DNA from 3 places in the Paenibacillus sp. EB106-04-04-XG159 genome. Region 1 is predicted to be linked to each of the others. Evidence: a T-box and tRNA genes for the amino acid it is inferred to sense, from the RefSeq annotation. Region 1 holds a T-box; the other regions hold tRNA genes.

Region 1 (4,290 bases):
GAAGAAGAGCTGGCTGGCTTGCGGGAGCCTGGGTCCGAGCTATATCCGGGTGTTGTTGAGGTGCTGACTGAGCTGCGTAAACGTGGAGTCAGGCTGTTCGTTGCGAGCAACGGCTTGGAGCCATATATTCAAGGTGTCTCAGAAGCTCATGGCATTCTGCCATTGTTCGACGAGCTCTACAGTGCAGGCGGGCGTCAGACAGCCTCGAAGGTTGATCTGGTTCGACTGGTGCTGGACGAGCATCACATTGAGTCGGCGTGGATGGTTGGCGATCGGTCATCTGATGTAGAAGCCGGCAAGAAAAATGGTTTGAAGGTGATTGGCTGCGCGTATGCTGAATTCGGTGATTCTGATGAACTGAAGGATGCGGATGTTCGCATTCGCGAGTTTACTGACATTCTGAAGCTTTATGATGAGGCAAGCGCCTAATCATAAGGCAGCCTCTGGAATGCCTTCCGAGGCGTGAAATAGTCCCGAGACGTCGAAAATCAACGTCTCAGACGCAAATAGGCCTCGAAAAAAGGCTGAGACGTCGGAAAATGACGTCTCAGCCTCTGGAATGCCCTGCCGAGGCGTGAAATAGTCCCGAGACGTCGAAAATCAACGTCTCAGACGCAAAAACGCCTCGAAAAAAGGCTGAGACGTCGGAAAATGACGTCTCAGCCTTCGAACTGCCCAGCTCGAGGCGTGAAATAGCTCCGAGACGTCGAAAATCAACGTCTCAGACGCAAAAACGCCTCAAAAAAAGGCCGAGACGTCGGAAAATAACGTCTCAGCCTTCGAACTACCCAGCCAGAGGCGAAAATAGTATCTCCTAGTGAAGCATATACGATAAATAAAAGAACCTTCGGCGCCACTTTACGTGGTATTGAAGGTTCTTTTGCGTATTTCATAAGATGATCGATCTCTAGCCAACTAGTCTTGATATCCTTTTTTGATGAAAAACAACGCCAGTGTGCCCGGGCCGGAATGCGCGCCGATTGCACAGCCAATCGAGCTCACGATAAAGTGTTTCATACCGTACTTTTCAATTAAGAGCGACTTCAAGGCCTCGACTGCTTCGAGATCGTCGCCATGCGAGATACCGATAAGCTGTTCCGTATCCGCAGCGTTTCCGCGTTCGCCGAACAATTCAGCAAGCCGCTGAATCGATTTCTTGCGTCCGCGTACCTTTTCGATCGGAATGAGCTTGCCGTCCTCAACGTCCAGTACAGGCTTGATATTCAAGAGACCGCCGATCACAGCGGAAGTTTTGCTGACGCGGCCGCCGCGGTATAAATATTCAAGATCGTCTACGGTAAAGACATGTTCCATGTTGAGCGCTAATTCAGAAATCTTGTGAACAAGCTCTTCGCGCTTCATGCCAGCCTTCGCCCATAAGGCAGCTTGGCGTACGACAAGCCCGTAGCCGATTGAAGCGCATTTTGAATTGATGATATCGCAGGCGAATGAAGGATAGTCTTCACGAACGATATCCAATACCATTAGTGAAGATCCATATGTACCTGACAATTCGGAAGAAAAGGCTATATAAATGACTTCTTCACCTTGTTCAGCGGATGATTGAAACGTATGTTGGTATTTCTCAATTGGAACTTGAGAAGTCTTGTATATATTTCCATTACGCATGCCATCAAACATCGTTTTCGCCTGGAGTGTGACGCCATCTTCGTACTCTTCTCCATTAATGCTCACCATCAGAGGCAGAACAGTCAGTCCTAATTCTTGTATCTCAGACATGGGAAGATCTATGGCGCTGTCTGTAATAATGCGTACTTTCATGACTTATTCTCTCCTTGCATCGAATTTATCTCTATCATACCATGAACGATGAAACTTGAAGTATGATTAGATTAGAATTTTATGAGAGAAAGTTGCAATTGCGCAGTGTGCAAGATATAATAATGGAAATTTATATACGCAACATACGATGAACGGGAGAGTACTTTGCGATTAGCCGTCAACAGCGAGCCGGGGTGGTGGAAGCCGGTGCGGATGCGTGAAGGAACCGGACCCGGAAGTTGATTCCTTGAAGGACCTGGCACAGCTATTGGTAATGCGAATGGTTATGCAAATGGTTATATAGAGGAGTCCGGACTAGCCGTTACCAGATGAAGCGGAATGTTCTCCAGCAGAAGCATATGAATGAGAACATTCAACAAGAGTGGCACCGCGGATACCAGCCTCCGTCTCTTTATGAGACGGGGGCTTTTTGTGTCTTTATGATCATGGATAGCAAATAAGAGGAGGAATTAATATGCTGCAGCATACAGCGGCGAAGTTACTTCAGACGCAAGTTCAATTATCAACAGCAGAGATTGAGGCTCTGCTCGAGCAGCCGCCGAAGGCGGAAATGGGCGACTTGGCGTTTCCTTGCTTCGCATTGGCGAAGGTGAAACGACAAGCTCCGCCAATTCTAGCGAAAGAGCTTGCGGAACGGCTTCAAGCGGCAGGCAGCTTGCAAGGGATCCATATCGAAGCCGCTGGCGGGTATGTGAACTTGAAGTTTGATCCCGCCAGGCATAGCGCAGCCTTGCTGAATCGAGCGCTATCGCCGACATTCGGCAAGCTGGCCATCGGTCAAGGTCAGCGAGTAGTGATCGATATGTCGGCTCCGAACATTGCGAAGCCGTTCGGAATCGGGCATCTGCGCTCGACGATGATCGGCAACGCGCTGATGAACCTGTACCGCGCGGTAGGATATGATCCGATCAGCATCAATCACCTTGGCGACTGGGGCACACAGTTCGGCAAGCTGATAGCGGCTTATAAGCATTGGGGAGATGACGAAGCGCTGCATCAATCGCCGATAACGGAAAGCTTGCAGCTGTATGTACGCTTTCATGAAGAAGCGGAACAGACCCCGGAGCTGGAAACAGAAGCTCGCGAATGGTTCCGCAAGCTAGAGCAAGGGGATGAGGAGACGCTGCGCTTGTGGCGCTATTTTGTGGATGAGAGCATGGTTGAGTTCAATCGTGTATATGATCGTCTCCAGGTTAAGTTCGATCACGTGCTTGGCGAAAGCTTCTATAACGATAAGATGCAGGCTGTAGTGCAACGCCTGGAGGAGTGCGGCTTGCTGGAGGAAAGTGACGGAGCAATGGTTGTGCGCCTTGATGATGAAGGCTTGCCTCCTTGTCTTATCTTGAAGTCGGACGGAACGACGATCTATCCGACTCGCGATCTGGCGACCGCAATATACCGCAAGGAAGTGCTGAAAGCAGATAAGCTGCTGTACGTCGTAGGTGCCGAACAGCAGTTGCACTTCAAGCAAGTATTTGCAGTGCTGCGCAAGATGGGCTATGAGTGGGCTTCATCATGCGAGCACATTCCATTTGGACTGATGACGATGAATGGCAAGAAGATGTCTACTCGCCGCGGGCAGGTCGTATTCTTAAACGAAGTGCTGGACGAAGCCGTGAACAAATCGCTCGACATCGTGCAAGCGAACCGACCGGATGCAAGCGATCCGAGAGCAGTAGCGGAGGCGGTTGGTGTAGGAGCTATCGTGTTCGGCGATCTGAAGAATAATCGAATGCTGACTGTTGATTTCAATCTGGATGAAGCGCTGCGTTTTGAGGGTGAGACGGGAGCTTATGTGCAATATACGTATGCAAGAGCAAGCCGTTTGCTGGAGAAGGCGGGATGGAGCGATAACTCGATCGATGCAGGTTTCCAAGAAGTAGATGGTAAGTATCTGAACGGTTCAGAGGCATGGGCATGCTTGAAGCTGCTGTGCACCTATGAGAGCACGTTAACAGAGGCGCTGCGCGTAAACGAGCCGTCGATTGTGGCGCGAATGCTGCTGGAGGTGGCTAAGACGTTTAACCGCTTCTATCACCAGGAGAGAATTATGAACCTGGAGTCAAGAGAACGTGATGTCAAGCTGGGCTTAGTGAAAGCTGCCGCTGATCTGTTGAAGCAGGGGCTCCATCTCTTAGGAGTGGCGGCACCTAAGGAAGTATAAGCGGCAATAGTCGTATGCAATTCGTGTGAAAATGATGCTAATGTGCTTCCGACGATAAACGGTTGGACGGAGCGATACGAATAGCGTAGCGGACCGTAGAGCCGTTATATCAGCAATTGAGCGGTTTACGCTGTGCCTCGCGGACACAGGAGACGCTATTCGTAAGCTGACGCCCCATTTCAGGCGGATTTTGCTCGAATAGCGGATCCACGGTCCGCTTGGCAAACATAAACGTGCAATTTATGGCCAATAACGGCCTGTGTGTCCATTTCATATCCGACCATTTCATGCTCAGCAGCCCAATGGAATCCGCACGCCATTAT
Region 2 (4,290 bases), on a different contig from region 1:
ATACGGACAGCATCAAGCAGAAGATGATGCAGGAAGAGGGCTGGATCGGCACTGTGTGGTCCGGTGATGCGGCATTTATCGCTGCTGAGAATCCAGATGTGAAGTTCGTTGTGCCTAAAGAGGGCGCTACGATCTGGTCGGACAACTACGCGATTCCAAAGGGCGCGAAGAACAAAGACCTTGCTGAGAAGTTCATCAATTTCATGCTGGACCCAGAGAACAGCGCGAAGAACTACGAAGCGATCGGATACAGCAACCCTGTAACGGAAGCGAAGAAGTATCAAAGTGAAAAATACAATAGCAACACAATGATTAACTTGTCTGAGGAAGAGCTCTCCCGCACGGAGTGGCTCCTTGACGTAGGTGACAAGATTCAATTGTACGACCGTCTCTGGACCGAGTTGAAGAGCGGACGTTAAGCCTTAATCATACGTGAAGCGAATAAATAATCCCTTGCTTAGAGCCTGGTCATGAGGTTCTGGACAAGGGATTTTTGTTTTTTGCTACTTATAGCTTGTCAGTCTTTATGAAATTTTAAGGTTCAATTCAGTTTGATTTAATGTAAGGGCGTTATTCTAATAGTGGACCGAATGACAGATGACGATTTTCAAGGGAGGGTTGCCGCGCTAGTTCATATCCTTGAGTAGTGGGATTTGATCCGATGATCAAGGGATCCGTTTTATCTTTCTCATGGTTTACAGTTTACCCCTAGAACATATATTGACCGCATCGTCTCGTGAAACGATGCGGTCCTTTTTTTTTGTATTGGTTATGTTTGATCAACAATGTTGTATCAAGTACAACATAATGAGCTGTTCATGATCTAATCCCATCGTATTGTTGTACAGAATACAACAATGTCTAGCAATTAAGCATGAGATGAGGGGATTGAGGGTATTTTGTTGTATAACGTACAACAATATTCCTATTATCGTGGATCATTGTAAGTATTGTTGTATTCCGTACAACATTAATTGTTAGTCCTGCAATTCACTGAGATGACGGTGGAGGTACGGCTTCGGGATGATAATACGGCATTTGTAAATGAGCTTAGTAAAATAGAAGGCGTGCAGGACGTGTCCTTAGTCAATTATTCTGGGGATTATGCGCAATAACTGAATGACGAAAAAGCAAAGGGTTGTCCCTAAAGTCATGAAAATGACTTAGGGACAACCCTTGTGTTAACTAGGGGGAGCCGCTGCTATGAAAAATCCCTCCTGAGTATAACGGTTTGGAGTTAATTCCAAACTATACACTTAAGAGGGATCATATCAAGCTAACTAAATCTGCATCGTCTTTTCCAGCACTTTATCAACAAGACCATAGGCTTGCGCTTCATATGCTGTCATAAAGTTGTCGCGGTCTGTATCTTTCTCAATACGCTCCAACGGCTGACCTGTGCGCTCGGACAAGATCTGGTTCAACTTATCGCGCATCTTCAGGATGCGGCGAGCGCGAATCTCGATGTCGCTTGCTTGACCTTCTGCTCCGCCAAGCGGCTGATGAATCATAACTTCGCTGTTAGGCAGCGCGAAACGCTTGCCCTTCGCGCCGGCATTCAGCAGGAACGCGCCCATCGAAGCAGCCATACCGACACAGATCGTAGAAACGTCTGGTTTAATGTGCTGCATCGTATCGAATATCGCCATGCCCGCTGTAATTGAGCCGCCAGGGCTGTTAATGTAAAGATGAATGTCCTTCTCCGGGTCATCTGCTGCTAAGAACAGAAGCTGAGCAATGATGGAGTTAGCTACTACATCGTTGACCGGTGTTCCCAAGAAGATGATGCGATCCTTTAATAGACGAGAATAAATATCGTAGGCACGTTCGCCGCGATTCGTCTGTTCGACAACCATAGGTATTACACTCACGAATACCCCTCCTCAGCTTCAATATAAACCATTAATGTGACCCTTAAACGGTTGAACATTAGAAACATTTCCTCTAAGAGCCATAATCCTATAATAACGAAAATGAAGGTAAAAGTCAAAGATAGTCAAACTCTAGTTTGTCCTTAAAAATGAAAAAAACACCTCTAATCTTCTCCCTATGCGTGAGGAGAGGATCGAGATGCTTTCGATCATAGTAGCCTTCAATATTCATACGTTAACTTCATTATCAGGCATCAACGAGAATGGTATGGCGCGCCCGCAAGGAATCGAACCTTGATCTCAGGCTCCGGAGGCCTACGTCATATCCATTGGACCACGGGCGCTTACAACATCCTTCTTACAAAAATGATGCATTTTTAATTATAGTGGAATCATGCTAAAAGTGCAACCGTTAACTTTTTATGGAAGGATGCCATTAATGAAGTGTATTCTTTATGTCGTTAACTTGAGTCCGATAATGCCCGTTACGATACAGAGCAGAAACATGATCTGAGTGCGGTTGTATTTCTCCTTGAACCAGAACATGCTTACTAATGTAATGCCGACTGCACCGACTCCAGCCCATACCGCATAAGCGACGCCTGCAGGAATAACCAGCATGGCCTGCGTAAGGCAGAAGAAGGATAGAACAAGACCCAGAGTCATCACGATCAACGGCGTCTTTCTCTTGAATCCATCTATATATTTCATGGCGATAACGGATATGATTTCTTCAAGACCTGCGAGAATTAATAAGAACCATTCCATAATTAAGCTTCCTCCTTATCCTTTGTTGACAGCTTCATGCCAATGATGCCGATAAGCAGAAGAATCAAGAAAGCGATCTGAGGTAGGGAATAAGGCTCCCCGAGCATGACACCCATAACATAGGTGCCTATCGTACCAATCCCGACGAACACCGTGTACGCGATCGCGACAGGCAGCTTCTTATAAGTCTGAATCAGCAAGACATAGCTGATGGTGATCAATGCGAATATTCCAACCCATTCCATGGGTGTTGAAGCGTACTTTAGCCCTGTTGCCCATACAATCTCAAGCGCTGCGGCTATAAGAACTAGAATCCAAGCCAAAATCATCTTCCTCCATTCATGTTGTTTCACTAGTCTGCAGCGGATGAAGATTAAAAACGATAAACTTATACGGTTCGAATCACGCCTAACGAACGTTCCATTGCTTGCAGCAGTGTTTCCTTAATGATGTTAATGTCCTCTTTTGATTTACCTTGAGGGATGTCTACAAAATGTGCAGTCTCTGCCGAAACCTCTACCATGTTGATGAGCATGCGCACCATATAAGGAATAGGGTAGTTTACTTCAATTTCCCCTTGGTCCAACGCTTGCTGAACTTGTTCTCGGAACCAGGTGTAGTACGGTTCATAGATCTCCTCCCATCGTGGGAAGGAATGATGATAAGCGAGTCCGGAATAGCACAGCAAGATAACTTCCTTAAAGACCGCGTTCATCTCAAAGGTTGCATTTATAACCGCACGCAGCTTGTCCGACAACTTGGATAACCCAGCAGTGTCTTGCTGGATGCGGCTGAGCAGCTGCTGCAGGATATGGTCTGCTATGGCGGGAACGAGATCATTCTTTGTTGGGAAATAGAGATAGAATGTCCCTTGCGCTAATCCCGCGCGTTTGACGATACCGCTGACAGACGTTTGTTGAAACCCTCTTTCCATAATGAGCGACAGGGATGCTTGAAGCAGCGCTTCTCGTTTCACTTCTTGTTTAGGTTTCAATAAACAGTTCCCCCTCAAAAATGACTGACAGTCATTCATTTATATTCTAAGTCTATGCTTCTTACACGGTGATGTCAATTTCGGTTAATCATGACTAATCACGGTTAATCTTGATTATCGGTGATAGGCAAACCATACGGATGGATTTCCTCCGACATGCGCCTGCTTCCTTCATTAAATTTTCACAAGTTAAGGGTGGGTATGCACATTCCACATGCCAGCGGGATAACCCTGGAATCCCTTGTTGCAGCAGGGATGAATAAGTTTGGAGCTAATAGCCCATTCTAGATGCGGGATACTTGCAACTTGAAGGAAATTTAGGTAGAATAGTGGTGGGACATAAAATGTGACAGAGGGACATTTTGAGTCCAGTCATCATCTACACAGTTTCTGGGAGTGCAGGAGTGGAGAGAATTGCGTGAATGGTTAGAGATAAATAAACGTCTGCTGCCCGACCTATTGGAACTGTTAAAGAAACGCTATACAATTCTGTACCAGATCATGATGTCAGATATGATTGGTCGTCGAACATTGGCTGCATCCTTACAGATGACAGAGAGAGTATTGCGGGCCGAAACCGACTTGCTGAAAGCGCAAGGTCTCATCGAGACAGAGACCGCCGGTATGCGTATCAGCGAGGAAGGACGCAAGCTTGTC
Region 3 (4,290 bases), on a different contig from region 1:
CGAGGCACTTTTCCTTTACGGAAACCAGGAACGTTCGCACGTTTTTGAACTTTCTTAAACGCTTGATCCAACGCTTCCGTTACGCGCTCCGCATTGACTTCTACTTCCAGAACCCCAAGGTTCTTCTCTATTTTTTCCCAGGTTGCTTTCATTTTATGCCTTCCCCTCCAAAAAGATCGCATGGCTCGAGTGTACCCTTGCACGTTCGAATAACCACTATATTATATCGAACAATAAATAGTTTTTCAAGGCAAGTCCTTCTACCACTGATTTCGCACACATAAACTGTACGAATAGTACCTACTCATATATACGCATAATGATCGGATCGTACTATAGTTTCAGCGCGCCTTCATCAATTTCTTCAACGCCTGATCATAACGCATTCTTTGCTCGTCGCTGACCGCGTACATGCGCTTCACCTCAGTCTCTTCCTCTTCCAGATGAAGGAATCCAGCGACTAGTTTGTGCAGTGCGGCAGCCCAAACATTCGTATCCGAATTATCATTGTCCTGCAATTGATCATACAACACTGAGCCGTAGATGGCTCTTAGAAATTGTTGCCACATCTCCTCAGCAAAATAGGCTAAAGAAGGTTCTCGCAGGGCTGCCACATCATGGACATATTGAGCGGGCAATCGCAGTTTGTCTGGAAATGAGGCATAGTCCATCGGAGTGCGCTCTATATGAACGACAATCTGCTCACCTGTCCGCCAGAACGTAACCGCACCAGTCGCTCCTCTTCGCTTGAGTATCTGCAGCAAACCAAATTGTACGAGCGGGTGAAGCGTCTCTCTCTCCATTAAGAATATAAGGTCATCATTCAGATCCTCATCATCGACGTTAGCCAGTTGCTCCAGCACCAGCCATTTGCGTTCATCTAATGTAATATCCTTGAGTGAATCCAATAAGCGACGAACATATTGGTCGTCCGTTCGCAGCTTCTTAGCGACTTGAGCTTGCAAGAGCTTCTCCTCAGATTCTTCCTCAAGCTCTGTCTCATCCTGCTCCATATGTGTGGTATGTGCCTGCGCTTCACTCCGATTCCTTAGTTCCGGAAACACCATTTGAAGCCAATCATACAACGCACTCCATTCACTGCGAGTATCTTCCTCTTCCCCATCGAATTGCAGCAAAAATTCCAGAAGCTCCGCGGCTTCAGCATATCGTTCCGATTCGAGGAGTCGCGTCAATTCTACCTGATAATACTGATACGTTTTGGGAAATAAGACAACATTATGTTTTCGGGCATGCTCTTCTTCTCTGTCTGTAATAAGTAACACCTGCCTTTACTTGGAAGTTGCTTTTACTTGTTATGTATTGTATTTATTGAAGATAGCCCGTCACTTCTTATAGTGACCATTCCTTCATAAAATAACGCCGTATTCCTGCATTATACCATAATCTGCTTGACTTCTGCTGAGACGCAAACATACGTACTTACCATCACTTTACCCATTTCCCACAATATGAAAAACAATAAATTATTCAATTTCTATTGCACAACAACTGTAATTTTGATAAGATCATAAATGTTCTTCAAAAAAAGCTCATATGTCCCAGTAGCTCAGCTGGATAGAGCAACGGCCTTCTAAGCCGTCGGTCGGGGGTTCGAATCCCTCCTGGGACGCCATACTTAATTACACAAGACCCCGACATGTCGGGGTTTTTTTTGTTGTCTAAAGAGATATTTTAAGTTGAACATTAGTACAAAAGGTATTCCAATCCACCAAGTATAATCACTGTAGCGCTTCATCGCGCGCAAGATAACTTGGTTTTTCCCCGTTACAGCGTGCGGTGTACGCAGAGCTGACACGTTAACGAGGAAAATCCGCTTACGTCTACGCAGCAATATACATCGAGCCTGTCGCATGCAAAGTAAAGCATCGGGGTTATTTTAATAGCGGCATACTGTTTACACCCGTTTTTGAATCGTTTATTACATATAAATGGGGCTGTCCCTAAAGTGGATTTTTTCTACCTAAGGAGCCGGGAGCGGACACACGAGCCGCTATTTGCAGCAAACACCACTAATTCGCCATACTAGCGGACCGTAGAGCCGTTATTTGACCCGAATAAGCAGTTTAGTGCTGGTTTTGAAGCAAATAGCGTCATCTGTGTCCGCAATCCCTCAAAAAATACCCCGAAATCATGAAATAGCGGCCCCTGTGTCCGTTCAAGCGCAGGTCATACGGCCTTTCTGTCACTGAATGTGCTATCGGACAAAAAAACGCTGATCCAGTTCACAGTCTCATCGACTAGATAAGCAGTTTCTTATTGGTGTAGAAACAAAGAAGGGTTGACCCAAAAGACATGAGAAAAATGACTTTTAGGACAACCCTTTTTTCCATACTATCTTATTTTATATTGATATTCTTTGCCTTCGATGGTTAATAGTGCAGTAATGCTTTTATCAGATGTCTCAACTTCTTTAGGGACTTCCGCCAAGAATATTAACGTCCCCTTTTTTAAGGGCTCAATGCTGGTGATATTCGTATAAGTAAAATCTTCCCCTCCTCGATCCTCGATTGTAGAGAACATACTATACTCATACTTGTCATCGTACTTAATCTTACAATCTAAGAATGAATCTGCTCTCTCTCCTGAGCTGCCAAGATTTTTTACTTCTATCGTTATTGCTAAATAAGTGGAGTCAGCCTCTTTTGATTCATAATACGTATAGAAGCTACCTGGTTTAGATGGTTCTATTTTCTTCCCGAATTTTGTATTAGTAATGGTATATTCGGCAACACCGTCAATTATCAATGCTTCATTCTTATTCATTGCCAGTTTCTCATCTTTTTGTTCTGTTTCTGCAGAACTAGGAGCGGCAGAAGTTGATTCCGAATTACTGTTAGAATTACTCTTTAGTTGATCAGTAAGTTTCTGATTCTCCTTCTTTAAATTTTCTATCTCAGTTTTTAGTTTTGCTATTTCTTCATTATTATTTGGATTGCTCGCGCTATCACCAGAAGAACATGCTGACACAAGTATTAGAGATGTAAGTATTAATACAAATAATATCTTTTTCTTTTTCTTTTTCATTTTTATCCCCCTCGATGGCTTCTTGCTCATCCACGACGACACGATACGATGCTTTCCGCTTGCTATATGGATTCGTGAGTCATTGTTTTCAGTGTGTATTATCGCATATATAGGAATCTTCGAGAAGTGAATTTTTACATAATAAGACATAAAACGTGTAATTAATTCGACATATCATAGGAGGTCTGACTCGTTCATCTTTACATGTATCGGTAGTAAACGGTCGGTCTACGTCAGAATCATCATCAACATACCAAAAAGTTTCCGATCCCTACGCATTGTGACAGCGGTGCAGAATATATCGATAAATTCACATCGGATCACAACGCCGATAACACGAAAAAGCCCCGCCATCATAACGATGACGAGAAGTTGAGCTGCGTTGTTAACAGAGTATCTTTCGCGGTCTACTACCGTTCATATCCTCGCTTGATAATAACGAATAACTCGTCTGAATGCTCGTTATAAGCACCCGTAAGGTGTATTATTTGTTTGGGAATTAGTAGTTTGAGTTGTTTAGTGAATATTTTGATTCCCCTAATGGCGTCCCAGGAGAGATTCGAACTCCCGACCGACGGCTTAAAAGTTCGCTTGTATGCGGCCAACGGTTTCTCTTAAAGTCTCCCAAGCGTGGATATATATTCAATTATCGTTCGTGATAAGATAGTAGAGTAAATGTTGTAAAAACAGATTGTTGGAGGGGAAACCTTTGGATAAACGTTTAGAGCAATATTTAAATGAGTGTGAGAGCAAGTTTCCGGTGGGTGGAGCAATTGTAATTTCTAAAAATAGTAATGTAATATACGCCAAAGGGTTTGGCAAAGCACGTTTAGGGGAGGATGCAATAGATTTTACGCCCGATACATTGGTTAGTATTCAAAGTGTATCAAAGAGTTTTGCAGCAGCATCTATTATGAAATTAGTTGAGGACAATCTTGTATCGTTAGATGCTCCTCTTGTTGACTATCTTCCTTACTTTCAAACAATGGATAAAAGCATTAGCGATCAGATTACTGTTAAGCAGTTGTTGTCGCATACAACAGGGCTCCCGGGAGATCTAGCGATTGGTAATCTAATTACTCCTAATAGGCAGGAGTTTACCGCATTCGATACCTTGAAAAGTCAGTTTGGGATTACGGATGACGATCTCGAGAGAATCCATACTCCTGAAGATGTGACCAGGTATTTAAGAAATGTCACATTAGAACGTGAACCGGGCACGAAGTGGAGTTATTGTACGGATGG

What was found. The T-box of region 1 lies ahead of argS (arginine--tRNA ligase). A T-box ahead of a tRNA ligase gene usually reads a tRNA of that ligase, here a tRNA-Arg.
Region 2: it encodes a tRNA-Arg, which carries the amino acid that the T-box ahead of argS (arginine--tRNA ligase) is inferred to sense. The anticodon was not compared.
Region 3: it encodes a tRNA-Arg, which carries the amino acid that the T-box ahead of argS (arginine--tRNA ligase) is inferred to sense. The anticodon was not compared.

Annotation. Positions count from the first base shown of each region.
Region 1 is NZ_JBYTDY010000016.1:91,938-96,227, reverse strand. Features, by position in the region: gene AC3WTP_RS18305 (HAD family hydrolase) at 1-429, shown strand, start outside; gene AC3WTP_RS18300 (DegV family protein) at 916-1,782, opposite strand; T-box leader at 1,922-2,197, shown strand; gene argS (arginine--tRNA ligase) at 2,258-3,967, shown strand.
Region 2 is NZ_JBYTDY010000010.1:208,835-213,124, reverse strand. Features, by position in the region: gene AC3WTP_RS14300 (ABC transporter substrate-binding protein) at 1-419, shown strand, start outside; gene clpP (ATP-dependent Clp endopeptidase proteolytic subunit ClpP) at 1,281-1,871, opposite strand; tRNA gene AC3WTP_RS14290 (tRNA-Arg) at 2,141-2,215, opposite strand; gene AC3WTP_RS14285 (DMT family transporter) at 2,325-2,639, opposite strand; gene AC3WTP_RS14280 (DMT family transporter) at 2,642-2,962, opposite strand; gene AC3WTP_RS14275 (TetR/AcrR family transcriptional regulator) at 3,028-3,633, opposite strand; gene AC3WTP_RS14270 (sugar-binding transcriptional regulator) at 4,048-4,290, shown strand, end outside.
Region 3 is NZ_JBYTDY010000004.1:283,222-287,511, reverse strand. Features, by position in the region: gene tig (trigger factor) at 1-152, opposite strand, end outside; gene AC3WTP_RS07240 (hypothetical protein) at 342-1,283, opposite strand; tRNA gene AC3WTP_RS07235 (tRNA-Arg) at 1,557-1,633, shown strand; gene AC3WTP_RS07230 (bZIP transcription factor) at 2,353-3,045, opposite strand; gene AC3WTP_RS07225 (serine hydrolase domain-containing protein) at 3,755-4,290, shown strand, end outside.